Regions from separate parts of the Streptomyces sp. NPDC001816 genome, predicted to be linked through region 4. Evidence: riboswitches for the same ligand, from Rfam matches in the RefSeq annotation. Region 4 holds a riboswitch; each other region holds the start of a gene.
What was found. Region 4 has a riboswitch for cobalamin ahead of ACFYZZ_RS11270 (prenyltransferase/squalene oxidase repeat-containing protein). Riboswitches for the same ligand answer to the same signal wherever they lie in the genome.
Positions count from the first base shown of each region.

Region 1: another riboswitch for cobalamin. It lies ahead of ACFYZZ_RS10730 (SpoIIE family protein phosphatase); the one in region 4 lies ahead of ACFYZZ_RS11270 (prenyltransferase/squalene oxidase repeat-containing protein).
Region 2: another riboswitch for cobalamin. It lies ahead of ACFYZZ_RS28095 (ribonucleoside-diphosphate reductase subunit alpha); the one in region 4 lies ahead of ACFYZZ_RS11270 (prenyltransferase/squalene oxidase repeat-containing protein).
Region 3: another riboswitch for cobalamin. It lies ahead of ACFYZZ_RS35685 (cobalamin biosynthesis protein); the one in region 4 lies ahead of ACFYZZ_RS11270 (prenyltransferase/squalene oxidase repeat-containing protein).

Region 1 covers NZ_JBIATY010000002.1:1,020,390-1,023,593, forward strand. The annotation lists gene ACFYZZ_RS10725 (gas vesicle protein K) at 1-190, shown strand, start outside; gene ACFYZZ_RS10730 (SpoIIE family protein phosphatase) at 1,066-1,326, opposite strand; cobalamin riboswitch at 1,635-1,768, opposite strand; gene ACFYZZ_RS10735 (GNAT family N-acetyltransferase) at 2,005-2,532, shown strand; partial or broken gene ACFYZZ_RS10740 (IS5 family transposase) at 2,542-2,949, opposite strand; gene ACFYZZ_RS10745 (IS110 family transposase) at 2,971-3,204, opposite strand, start outside.
Region 2 covers NZ_JBIATY010000008.1:187,593-190,796, forward strand. The annotation lists gene ACFYZZ_RS28095 (ribonucleoside-diphosphate reductase subunit alpha) at 1-2,040, opposite strand, end outside; cobalamin riboswitch at 2,164-2,308, opposite strand; gene mctP (monocarboxylate uptake permease MctP) at 2,410-3,204, opposite strand, start outside.
Region 3 covers NZ_JBIATY010000013.1:63,850-67,053, forward strand. The annotation lists gene ACFYZZ_RS35675 (anion permease) at 1-1,150, shown strand, start outside; gene ACFYZZ_RS35680 (hypothetical protein) at 1,179-1,406, shown strand; cobalamin riboswitch at 1,685-1,827, shown strand; gene ACFYZZ_RS35685 (cobalamin biosynthesis protein) at 1,927-2,871, shown strand; gene ACFYZZ_RS35690 (cobyric acid synthase) at 2,868-3,204, shown strand, end outside.
Region 4 covers NZ_JBIATY010000003.1:57,499-60,702, forward strand. The annotation lists gene ACFYZZ_RS11260 (hypothetical protein) at 1-319, shown strand, start outside; gene ACFYZZ_RS11265 (phosphotransferase family protein) at 569-1,234, opposite strand; cobalamin riboswitch at 1,293-1,428, shown strand; gene ACFYZZ_RS11270 (prenyltransferase/squalene oxidase repeat-containing protein) at 1,538-2,767, shown strand; gene ACFYZZ_RS11275 (SCO2322 family protein) at 2,764-3,204, shown strand, end outside.

The DNA of each region.
Region 1 (3,204 bases), on a different contig from region 4:
CCAGCTGATGGAGCGACAGGCCCTGCACCGGGTCGATGAGGGTGACCTCACCGAGGAGCAGGAAGAACGGCTCGGTCTGACCCTGATGCTGCTCCACGACCGGATGTCCGAACTCTGCGACCACTACGGCCTCACGCTCGCCGACCTCAACATCGACCTGGGACCACTGGGGACGCTGCTTCCCCCGTGAAGGCTGCGTCGGTCGCCGTTGTGCACCCTCGTACGGCCCTGAGACGGCCCGAGGCTCGGCCTGTTGGATGGGCTCTGACGTCACAGCTCAGGATGCCGGTGGAGCACGGTCGTGCCACGCTGGGAGAGGTTGCGCCGCTCCGAGCGTTCGGTGGACGCATGGCCCTGCCACACAAGGACTCCGACATGGCCCGTGACGCCGTCCCACTCAGAACGGCCAATGCGAACCCACGGCCGTGGCACGCAGCCGCGTCGGGTACGACCGTCCTCGCAGCAGCACTGATGATCTTCGGTGTGCGGCACTGCACAAGCACGGTCTTGATCACTGACGCCAGGTAGGTGGCCCATCTGGTCGTCTTGGCCGAGTCAGGCTGCTGTGGCTACGCGTGCTGGTGGCGGCGCGGTGGTGAAGGGGCGGTTGTCGCGAAGAAGAGCCCACAGAACGGCGGCGCGGCGGCGTGCGAGGGCGATGACGGCGGCGCGGCTGGGTGCGGAAGGCATCGCTGATCTGCCGGTCGAGCTGCTTCAACCGGCACCTGTCTGTGTCAAGCGGTTCGGGCAGCCTCCGTGCTTCGGCAGTCGCGGATGAGCTGGCGACAGATCACATCCGGGCGGGACCGGGCGAGTCGTCAACCGCGGGTGATGCTCGTTCATGCCGCCCTCGTCGCAGGCAACGCCCAGGCGATTGATGAACGCCGGCTCGCTGCATGCCAGGACCCGCCGCAACTGCTCCCGCCACTGCGTGTAGTAGGCACCTGCGTCGGGTCGTTGTGCTGCCATGCCGAGATCAACGAGTGTCGGCGGGCAAGAGGTTGTACGCCGGACGGGCAGAGTCCTGACGTCGGTTGCGGCACCTGGCCGCGGGCGCCGACCGGATCAGGTGCCGGCCGGTGGGGTGGAGCGCAGGGCGAGCAACGCGATGTCGTCGGTGCTGTCGGCGCCGAGCCCCCTCAGCAGTTCGTCGCAGAAGACGTCCAGGGGCTCGCGGGCGAGGGCGGCGGCGTGCTGGCGCAGCCGGGTCAGCCCGTGGTCGAGGGATTCGCCGCGGCGCTCGATCAGTCCGTTGGCGAACAGCAACACGGTGGAATGGGCGGGCAGCTCGTCGATGGCGGTCGGGCGCCGGTGCTCGGCATCCATGCCGATCAGCAGCCCCGCGCCCGTCTCCAGAGGACTCTGCCTCCTCCTCCCGGTGCCCTCGGCGCTCTGAGGTTGAGCAGGACGACGTCACATGTAGAGCCGCGCCCTGCCTGGTCGCGGCCCGTCCGCGAGTCGGTCTCCCGCTCGCGGGCCCGCTGCGCCCCTGGCTGAGGAGTCCGCGGTCGCGGCTCCAACCCTTCGGCGTGGAGATAGGGGGTCCGACAGCAAAGATGCCCAACACTTTCCGAGTTGGGCATCAGGTCCGTGCGCGCGCTGTCCCGGTGCCCTGCCGAAGGACCCGGCCAGGCGCCGGGTTCGTTCGGGCAGGCAGGTCCTCGGATTCTCCGGCCAGGGAGGTACACCGTTGTGGGACAGTTCCGGATTCTCACCGGATTTCCCTGCGACTGCTCGACTCGACTGTACCGCTGGCCCGGCGAGGTGCGCGGGACCACCGTCGGCGGTCTTGCACCGCCTCGTGCCACCGTGCGTGGTGACGGCAGGAACCGTTCGTCTTACTGATCATTTCAGAATGAAGTGCTTGGCCAGACGGTTGTGCGCTGCGAACATGCGATCTCCACTGGGCAGTGGAGGACCCAGCACCTGATGACGCAGTGTCGGCTCTGGCGGCTCGCATAGGCTGGCCGGTCTCATCCGACGCACCGCGACGAGGATCAGCCCATGTGCAGCAGCACCAGGATCCGCCTGATAGAGCCCGCCGATGCCGCCCCGATCGCCGCGCATAGAGTGCGGGACTTCGAGGCTTTCCGGCCGTGGGAACCGGCCCAGCCGGCCGACTTCTTCACCCCGGAGGGCCAGGCGGAGCGGATCGACAGGCTGCTGGCCGGATACCGGGCCGGCGCGGCCTGGCCGGGTGTGGTACTCGCCGACGACCGGGTGATCGGGCAGGTCACCGTCGGAGGCATTCTGCCGCAGCCCCACCTTCGCCGCGGTTCCGTTGGTTACTGGATCGCCAGCGTCGCCCAAAATCAAGGGCACGCCGGGCGCGCCGTCGGGCTTGTACTCCAGGTGATGACGGACGAACTCGGGTTGCACCGCGCTGAGGCGTCCACCAATCTGGAGAATCTGCCGTCGCAACGGGTGCTGCGCCGCAACGGGTTCAGCCCGTACGGCGTCGCACACTCCTCGATCTTTCTCGACGGGAGCTGGCGGGATGGGCTGCTGTGGGAGCGGGTCCTGGGCGACTGACTGATCGTTTCACAACGAGGTCTGCAGGCGGCGGAGGCATATGAGGCTGCAGGCCAGTTCGAGCAGGCCGTGATGGAGGTCAGCACGTCTTTCGTAGCGGATGCGGAGTCGTTTGAACTGGTGAAGCCAGGCGAAGGCGCGCTGGACTACCCAGCGGACCTTGCCCAGTCCGGAGCCGTGGGCGGCATCGCGTCGGGCGATCACGGGTTTGATGCCGCGTTTCCACAGCAGGCGGCGGTACTTGTCGAAGTCATAGCCCCGGTCGGCGTACAGTCGCCGGGGCTTGCGCCGAGGGCGTCCCCGCAGGCCCCGGATCGGGGGAACCGCGTTCAGCAGGGGCAGAAGCTGGGTGACGTCGTGCCGGTTGCCGCCGGTGAGCGTGACGGCGAGCGGGGTTCCGTGCCGGTCGACGATCAGACATCCGATGGGGTTAAGCGGTCAAGCTGCGGCAGTGAGGATGGGCTCGGGGCGGGAGGGGAAGGCGATGGTTTCGTCGTAGTGGACTTGTTTGTCGAGGCAGTGGTGCAAGCACCCGATCATGCGGTTGAAGAGATTTCGCAGGGCTGAGATGTGCCGGTCGCCGGTGGTGCGTCTGCGGTCGTAGTGAGCCCTGGCGCCGACTGAGGCCGTCAGGGACGCGAACGACCAGACGTAGCCGGCAGCAGCGAGACG
Region 2 (3,204 bases), on a different contig from region 4:
CGCGAAGCCCTGCACCGAGCCGTTGGAGTCGCGCAGCGCCTCACGGGTGCGCGCGTCCCAGACGCCCAGCTCCTTGAGGTCCTGCACCAGGTAGGAGTTGACCTGCAGGAACTCGCCGGACAGCGTCTCGCGCTTGAACAGGTTGGAGACCTGCGGCTCGATGCACTCGTACACGCCCGCGATGGACGCGATGGTGGCGGTCGGGGCGATCGCCAGCAGCAGCGAGTTGCGCATGCCGACCGCGGCGATCCGCTCGCGCAGGGCCGCCCAGCGCTCGGGCCAGGTCAGGCGAACGCTCGGGAAATGGTCGGGGTGCAGGACACCGCGGGCGGTGCGGGTCTTCTCCCAGGCCGGCAGCGCGCCGCCCCGCTCGGCCAGGTCGGCGGAGGCCTCGTACGCGGCGAGCATGATCCGCTCGGCGATCCGTGTCGACAGGGCCTTGGCCTCGGCGGAGTCGAAGGGCAGGCGCAGCTTGAAGAAGACGTCCTGCAGACCCATCGCACCCAGGCCCACCGGACGCCACCTGGCGTTGGAGCGGCCCGCCTGCTCGGTCGGGTAGAAGTTGATGTCGACCACGCGGTCGAGGAAGGTGACGGCCGTGCGGACGGTCTCGTCGAGGCGCTCCCAGTCGATGTCCCCGCCCTGCACGAAGGCACCGAGGTTGACCGAACCCAGGTTGCAGACCGCCGTCTCGCCGTCGTCGGTGACCTCCAGGATCTCCGTGCAGAGGTTCGAGGAGTGGACGACGTGGCCCGCCTCGGCCGTCTGGTTGGCGGTGCGGTTGGCGGCGTCCTTGAAGGTCATCCAGCCGTTGCCGGTCTGCGCGAGGGTGCGCATCATGCGGCCGTACAGGTCACGGGCCGGGATGGTCTTCTTCGCGAGCCCGTTCGCCTCCGCCTTGCGGTACGCGGCGTCGAACTCCTCGCCCCACAGGTCGACCAGCTCCGGCACGTCCGCCGGGGAGAACAGCGACCACTGCTCGTCGGCGTTGACCCGGCGCATGAACTCGTCCGGGATCCAGTGCGCGAGGTTGAGGTTGTGCGTACGGCGGGCGTCCTCACCGGTGTTGTCGCGCAGCTCCAGGAACTCCTCGATGTCGGAGTGCCAGGTCTCCAGGTACACCGCGGCCGCGCCCTTGCGCCTTCCGCCCTGGTTCACGGCGGCCACCGAGGCGTCCAGGGTCTTCAGGAACGGGACGATGCCGTTGGAGTGCCCGTTGGTGCCGCGGATCAGCGAACCGCGGCTGCGGATGCGGGAGTACGAAAGACCGATGCCGCCGGCGTGCTTGGAGAGCCGGGCGACCTGGTGGTAGCGGTCGTAGATGGAGTCCAGCTCGTCCAGCGGGGAGTCGAGGAGGTAGCAGGACGACATCTGGGGGTGCCGCGTGCCGGAGTTGAAGAGCGTGGGGGAGGAGGGCAGGTAGTCGAGGCGGCTCATGAGCCCGTAGAGCGCGGCGACTTCGTCGACGGAGCGGGTCGTGTCGTCCTCGGCGAGACCCGCGGCGACGCGCAGCATGAAGTGCTGGGGCGTCTCGATCACCTGGCGGGTGAGGGGGTGGCGCAGCAGGTAGCGGCTGTGCAGGGTGCGCAGGCCGAAGTAGCCGAAGCGGTCGTCGCCGTCCGCGTCGATCAGCGTGTCCAGACGCTCGGCGTGCAGCCGTACGAACTCCGCCGTGCGGTCGGCGACCAGGCCCTCGCGGTGGCCCACGGCGACGGACTCGGTGAAGGACGTCACGCCCTGCGAGGCGGCCTCGGCGCGGATCGAGATGGTCAGCAGCCGGGCGGCCAGCCGGGAGTAGGCGGGGTCGTCGGAGATGAGGCCGGCGGCCGCCTCCGTGGCCAGCTCGCGCAACTCCGCCTCGTCGGCCCGGGCGGACCGGCCCCGCAGCGCGGCCGCGGCGACCCGGCCGGGGTCGGCGTCGGGGAGGTCGGCGGTCAGCTCGGTCAGGGTCCGCAGCAGCGCGGCACCGGGACCGTCGGTCTCCACCGGAGCTGCGGTCGCCTGGACGGCTGAAGCCGGGTCGGCTGGCGCGATGGTCACGTGGGGCTCTCCCTCGCTCGGCACAGGGCCTGGCGGAGGGCAGGGGCAGCACGAGCGCGCACGGCGTCGCGTCCACCGGCCCACTCCACGAGGCCCGGACGTCTGAAGGCACCCGGACCGGACGGCCGGGCGCGCGCTGACGGCAGGTCCTCGGACTGAACAGGCGTGCGGAAGCACGCAAGTACACCGTTGCGGGACAGTTCCGGATTCGCACCGGATTCCCCTGCGGCGACAGCGAGGATGAGCATACATCTAGTGCCGGGTTGTGGTGTCACCCCCAGATGTTGTGTCTGTTGCGTGTCGTGACGGCTTCAGAGGGTCAACAGCGGGCCGCCGTGGTGCTTGTTGTCGGCGGCCCGCTGCGGGTGCCTAGGGGGTTGCATTCGGCGTCAGTTCCGCCTGGACCCCCGCGTCGCCCGCGTCCGCCGTGTAGTCCTCGGGGCGGGTCTCGTCGATGCCCTCGGGGGCCTTCAGGGCCTTCAGCGCGAAGGTCAGGACCACCGTGACGGCGACGTTCAGCACGAAGGCCGTGAGGCCGATGTAGCCGATCTCACCGATGCCCGGGATCTCCTTGGAGTTGCCGCCGAAGTGCTTCTGCGTCGGCGAGGCCACCCCGTACGCGGCGAACGTGCCGTAGACCATGCCGACCGCCCAGCCGGCCAGCAGCGCCCAGCGGTGGCACCAGCGGGTGAACAGGCCGCCGACCAGGGCCGGGAAGGTCTGCAGGATCCAGATGCCGCCCAGCAGCTGGAAGTTGATGGCGACCGTCTTGTCCATGGTGAGCACGAAGACCAGGGCGCCGACCTTGACCAGCAGCGACACGAGCTTGGAGACCTGGGCCTCCTGCTTCGGCGTGGCGTCCGGCCTGATGAAGTCCTTGTAGATGTTGCGGGTGAAGAGGTTCGCCGCCGCGATGGACATGATGGCCGCGGGCACGAGGGCGCCGATGCCGATCGCCGCGAACGCCACGCCCGCGAACCAGTCCGGGAACATGTCCTCGAACAGCTGCGGAATCGCCAACTGCCCGTTGGTGACGTTCACCCCGGCCGCGATCGCCATGAAGCCGAGCAGCGCGAGCAGGCCCAGCATCAGCGAGTACAGCGGCAGGATCGTGGTGTTGCGCCGGATCACCTCACGGCTCCTGGACGAGAGCGTCGCGGTGAT
Region 3 (3,204 bases), on a different contig from region 4:
GACCATCTCGACCGGTGCGCTCAAGCCCAAGGTCGCGGTGGCCATGTCCGCCGCCCTCAACCTTGTAGGCGCTTTCCTCTCCGTGGAGGTCGCCAACACGATCTCCAAGGGCCTTGTCGATGAGAACGGCATCCGTCCCGAGGTCATATTCGCCGCCCTGGTCGGCGCGATCCTCTGGAACCTGCTGACCTGGCTGGTGGGACTGCCGTCCAGCTCCTCGCACGCCCTGATGGGCGGCCTGATCGGCGCCACCGTCGCCTCCGCTGGCTTCGGGGCCGTCCACAGTGACGTGCTCGTCACCAAGGTGCTGCTCCCGGCGGTCGCCGCGCCGATCGTCGCGGGTCTCGCCGCGATGCTGGCCACCCGCTTCTCCTACGGCATCGGCAAGAACGCCGACGGCGAGGCCACCCGCAAGGGCTACCGCGCCGGTCAGATCGCCTCCGCCGGTCTGGTCTCCCTCGCCCACGGCACCAACGACGCGCAGAAGACGATGGGCATCATCACCCTCGCCCTCGTCGCGGGCGGCGCCATCGCCCCCGACTCCAACCCTCCCACCTGGGTGATCCTCTCCGCGGGTCTGGCGATCGCGCTCGGCACCTACATCGGCGGCTGGCGGATCATCCGCACCATGGGCAAGGGCCTGACCGACCTCGAGCCGCGACAGGGCTTCGCCGCCCAGACCAGCGCGGCCACGGCCATCCTGGCCTCCTCGCACCTCGGCTTCTCCCTCTCCACCACCCACGTCGTCTCCGGCTCGGTGATGGGTGCGGGTCTGGGCCGCAAGGGCGGTGTGGTCCGCTGGTCCACCGCGACCCGCATGTTCATCGCCTGGGCGCTGACCCTGCCGGCCGCCGCGCTGGTCGGCGCGGGCGCCGAGTCCGTCATGGACCTGGGTGACTGGGGCACCGCCGCCGTCGCCGTCTTCCTGGTCGGCGCCAGCGCCGCCATCTGGAAGATCTCCCGCCGCGAGGTCGTCGACCACACCAACGTCGTCGACGACACGGTGGAGCCGGCCGGCGTGGTGACCACCGCCATCGCCGCGGTGACCCCGCCGCCCGCGGGCATCGTCGCCGAGGACCTGTCGGTCACGATCCCGGCCCAGGCCACCACCGAACCGGCTCCGGCGACTCCGCCGGCCGCCGCAGTCTGACCGCCCGGAAACTGAAGGAAGCATCCCCATGAAGATCGACTGGGCGGCTCTCGGCTCCGTCTTCGGCGTCAGCCTCGCGTTCACGGTGGGCCTGGTGGCGCTGTTCACCCTCGGCGTCAACGGCCTCTCGCGCCGCGAGAAGGCCACGGCGCAGGGTGGGTCCGCGGCGCTGGCCGTGACCGGTGCGTACGTGTGCTTCGCGGCTTGTGCGGCCGCGGTGGCGTACGGGATCTATCTGATCGTGGCGAAGCCCTGACGCCGAATTCTCCATCGTCCGCCCTGTCGGCACCGATTCAGTCGGAGCGACAGGGCGGACGTGTGTCCGCCGCGGCCCCGCGACCGTTGCATCCCGTATAAGACGTACGCGACGTACGCGCTCTTGCAGGCGATCACGGTCCGTGAGCGCGAGCGGGATCCCCGAATGCCGTCCGAGGGAGCGGAATTCACCGCAACCCGGTCGCTCGGCGCTGCCCGGCGGGCCGGCGATGTGGGCCTCAGCACAGTCCGGCTTCCCAGGTCAAAGGCAAGTTGACGGCCCTTCCGGGCGCGTGGTGGACTGCCCGGGCCATGTACGGCGGCAGGAGAGGAAGCCGGTGCGAATCCGGCGCGGTCCCGCCACTGTCACCGGGGAAGAAATCCCCGGGAGCCAGGAACTCTCACCGCCGGTCTCGTCGAACCAGGGCGTGGACACCCTGAGTGAGGACATATCGCCATGCGCGGCTGCCGATTGAGGTTCAGTAACCAGGCCCTGCCTGCCCCGACGGCCGGCTGAGCCGATGGGTGCCGATCGCTTCTACGCGTACGGCGCCGCCGCCGGCCTCGTCGGCGACCTGGTCCTCGGCGATCCGCGCCGCGGGCATCCGGTCGCCGCGTTCGGGCGGGCTGCCGCCGCCGTGGAGCGCGCGCTGTGGCACGACCACCGCGGCTGGGGTGCGCTGCACACCGTCGTGTGCGCCGGAGGCGCCGTCGCGCTGGGGGCCGTGGCCGAGCGGGCCGTGCGCCGCTCCCCCGTCGCTTCCGTCGCGCTGACCGCCGCCGCCACCTGGGCCGTGGTCGGCGGTACTTCGCTCGCCCGGGAGGCACGGACCGTCGGGCGCGCGCTGGAGGCCGGGGACGTCGAGGCGGCCCGGGCGCGGCTGCCGCATCTGTGCGGGCGGGATCCGCAGGCCCTCGACGCCGACGGGATCGCCCGAGCGGTCGTGGAGTCCGTCGCCGAGAACACCTCCGACGCCGTGGTGGGTGCGCTGGTGTGGGGTGCGGTGGGCGGGGTGCCGGGGCTGCTCGGGTTCCGGGCCGTCAACACCCTGGACGCGATGGTGGGGCACAAGTCGGCCCGCTTCCGGCGCTACGGCTGGGCCTCCGCCCGGCTCGACGACGTCGTCGGGTGGCCGGGGGCGCGGCTGACCGCCGTGCTCGCCGCCGCGGCCGGACCGGACCCCCGCGGCGCGTTGCGTGCCTGGCGGGCGGACGCCCGCAAGCACCCGAGTCCCAACGCCGGGCCCGTCGAGGCCTCGTTCGCGGGTGCCCTCGGCGTGCGGCTGGGCGGGACGCTCTCCTACGGCGGGCGCGTCGAACACCGGCCCGTACTGGGCGGGGACACCGGGCGGGCGGTCCGGGTCACCGACATCGACCGGGCCGTACGGCTCTCCCGCCGGGTCGGCCTGCTCGCGCTCGGCGTCACGGTCGCCGCGCGCCGACTCGTGAAGGGACGTGGCAAGTGAACGGTGGTCTGCTCGTCGCCGGCACCACCTCCGACGCCGGCAAGAGCGTCGTGACGGCCGGGATCTGCCGGTGGCTGGTGCGCCAGGGCGTCAAGGTCGCGCCCTTCAAGGCGCAGAACATGTCCCTCAACTCGTTCGTGACCCGGGAGGGTGCAGAGATCGGGCGGGCTCAGGCCATGCAGGCCCAGGCCTGCCGTGTCGAGCCGACCGCGCTGATGAACCCCGTGCTGCTCAAGCCCGGTGGCGAGCAGAGCAGTCAGGTGGTGCTGCTCGGCAAGCCGGTGGGCGAGCTGAGCGCGCGCGGGTACCACGGGGGGCGCCAACAGCGGCTGC
Region 4 (3,204 bases):
CGTCGGCCGGCTCCCTGACCTGGCGCCGACCCGGCAGCGGGCGGCCTCGATCCAGTTCGCCTACCCGGCCACGACCGGCCGGCTGACCCACCTGGACATGGACCCGGCCGCCGCGTACGAGCCGTCCGCCGAGCGCATGGTCCTCACCCGGCAGCCCGGCGACCACGTCACGGCGGCCGCCCACGCCGACCCCGAGGACCGCCTCGCGCACTGGGTGGCGGAGGGCGAGACCCCGACGGACTGCGCGCACACCCTGCGCCGCATGGCCCGCCACCTGACCGTGGCCGTCACCCCACCGGCCCAGCCGTACGCCGCCTAGCAGGCCAACACCCGCACCGGCTACACCCCCTCGACCTCGCGCCCACCACCCGACCGCATCGCCCTCACCTCGCAACCCAGCAACCACGTCACAGCAGCCGCCCACGCAGACCCCGAAGACCCCCTCGCCACTGGGCGGCAAAGGGCGAAACCCCCACGGACTCCACTCACACCCTGCGCCACATGGCCCACCACCTGAGCGCGGCCGTCGGCCCCACGGCCCGGCCGCATGCGGACCAGTGTCCCGGCACTAGAAAGCCAGCGACCGGATCAACTTCTCGGCATCCCCGAGCAGTTCGACCTCCCGGCGGCTCATCGTCGGATTGACCGCCCGGCGCCGGCGGGCCTCGGCCAGTCCCGCTTCCGTGAGATCGGAGGGGTCGGCGAGCAGGGCCGTGAGCATCGCGAGGGCCGGAGGGGCGAGCGGTTCGCCGCCGACGGCGACTTGAGCGAGGATCACCGCGGTCATGCCCCAGTCGAGCCCCGGACGCCCATCCTCGGCGTTGGACCAGTCGATGACCCGGGGCCCGTCCGGGGTGAGCATCACGTTGTCCGGGTGCAGGTCCAGATGCAGCACGCGGGCCTCAGGGTCATCGGCGTCCCGACCGGGCACCGCGTGCAACTGCCGCAGCAGCCGGGCCAGCAGCGCGCCCGCCTCCCGGGCGTCGATCCGGCCCTCGGCGAACCCGCTCAGCATCGTCGGCCCGGACAGCCGCTCCATCACCAGGTCGGTGCGCGAGCCGGAGTGCCGCACCCGGGGCGCCGGGTACCCATGCCTGCGCACGTGCTCCATCACGGCCCCCTCGGCGGCCGCGTCCCCCCAGCCCTCGCGGTCCCGGCGCAGCACCCACGCCTCGTCGATCTCGTACACATCGGCTGAACGCCCCGACCCCAGCAGTCTCCCCGTAGCTGTCATGGCCGTGACCCTAGTCACCGTCCCGCTGTGCCCACAGCCACCCCTCAGCGCGCGCACGGCTGCCGGTAAAGTGGCGGCGTCGTCATCACACCCGTACGGGGGGAAGCCGGTGCAATTCCGGCGCTGACCCGCAACCGTAAATCGTCCGCCCCGGACGGTGAGCCGGACTGCCCCGCCCGGGACGTTGACCGGCTCGCGTGCGCGGCGACCCGCAGCGCACGGCACCGTCGAGGTTTACGGAGCCGAGCCGCCCGGGTGTTCCCGTGCGCTGCCGGTTCCCCGCAGGAGAGGCAGTCGCCGACCATGAACGTCCGCCGCAGTGCAGCGGCTCTCGCCGCCGTAGGTGTGCTGGCCGCCGCCGCACCCGCCATGGCCGCCGGCCCGTCCCCGTCCGCGCCTGCGAAGGTGACGATCCCGGCCGGTCTGTTCGGCAAGACGGACCCCACGTACGACGGTGTCTGGCGCCAGTCGCTCGCCCTGCTCGCCCAGCGGACGCTCGGCTACCGCCCGGCCGGCTCGGCCGTGGACTGGCTGGTCGGGCAGCAGTGCGACAAGGGCGGCTTCGCCGCGTTCCGGGCCGACACCGCCAAGCCCTGCGAGGGCAAGGGCGGCGCCCAGCCCGACACCAACAGCACGGCCGCCGCCGTCCAGGCGCTGCAGGCGGTCGGCGGTCACGACGCCGAGGTCCGCAAGGCCCTGGTCTGGCTGACGACGCTGCAGAACGAGGACGGCGGCTGGGGCTACTCACCCGGCGCTCCCAGCGACACCAACTCCACCGGAGTCGTCATCGGCGCGTTCGCCGCGGTCGGCCAGGACCCCGCCAAGCTGCACGTTCGGGGCAAGAGCCCGTACGAGCTGCTGGCCAAGTTCTCCCTGCCGTGCGACGGCACCGGGGGCGGAGCGCTCGCCTACCAGCCGGACAAGAAGGGCAAGCTGGTCGCCAACGCGGACGCGACGGCGGCCGGCGTGCTGGGCGCGCTCGACAAGGGGTTCGCGCCGAAGGCCGGGAAGGCCCCGGAGCAGAGCTCCATCTGCCGCAACTCCGACAAGCCCACCCCGGCCGAGGTGGCGAGCGACGGCGCCGCTTACCTGGGGAAGGCCATGAACTCCGACGGGTACCTGAAGTCCGCCCTGCCCGGGGCCAAGGACCAGCCCGACTACGGCAACACGGCGGACGCGGTCGTCGCGCTCGCCGCGAAGGGCTGGGCGGGGCAGGCGAAGAAGCCGTACGCCTGGCTGGAGAAGAACGCGGCGAAGTGGGCGGAGCAGAGCGGCCCGGCCGCCTACGCCGAGCTGGTCTTCGCCGCGCACGCGATGGGTGAGGACCCGCACGACTTCGGCGGCACGGACCTGGCGCAGGCGCTCAACGCGACGGGCCCGGCGCCGCAGAAGGCCGCCGCCACCGCGGAGCCCGGCAAGCGCGCCGAGCACGACTCGGGCACCGGTGTCTGGTGGATCGTAGGTGCCGGCCTCGTCTTCGGCGTCGGCATCGGCATCCTGCTCAGCGGCCGCCGGAAGCGGCAGCAGCTGTGACCGCCGTCCGCCGTGCCGCGGCCCTGCTGGTCGCCGCGCTCGTCCTCCTCGCCGGTGCCGCCCAGGCGCACGCCACCGGTTACCGCTACTGGTCGTTCTGGGAGCGGGACGGCGGCCGCTGGACGTACGCCACCCAGGGCCCGTCGACCGCCCGTCCCGACGACGGCGCGATCCAGGGCTTCCGCTTCGCGGTGAGCGAGGACTCCGCGGACGCCAGCCGGCCGCGCGGCACGGCGGACTTCGCCACGATCTGCGCGGGGACGCCCGCGAAGCCGGGTACGAAGCGGGTCGCCCTCGTCATCGACTTCGGCACGCCCGCGGACGCCCCGTCCGGCGAGACCCCGCCGACCCGCCGCACCGCCTGCGCGCGCGTCTCCCCCGACGCGACGACGGCCGAGGCCCTGGCAGCCACCGCGAAGCCGCTCCGCTACGACACC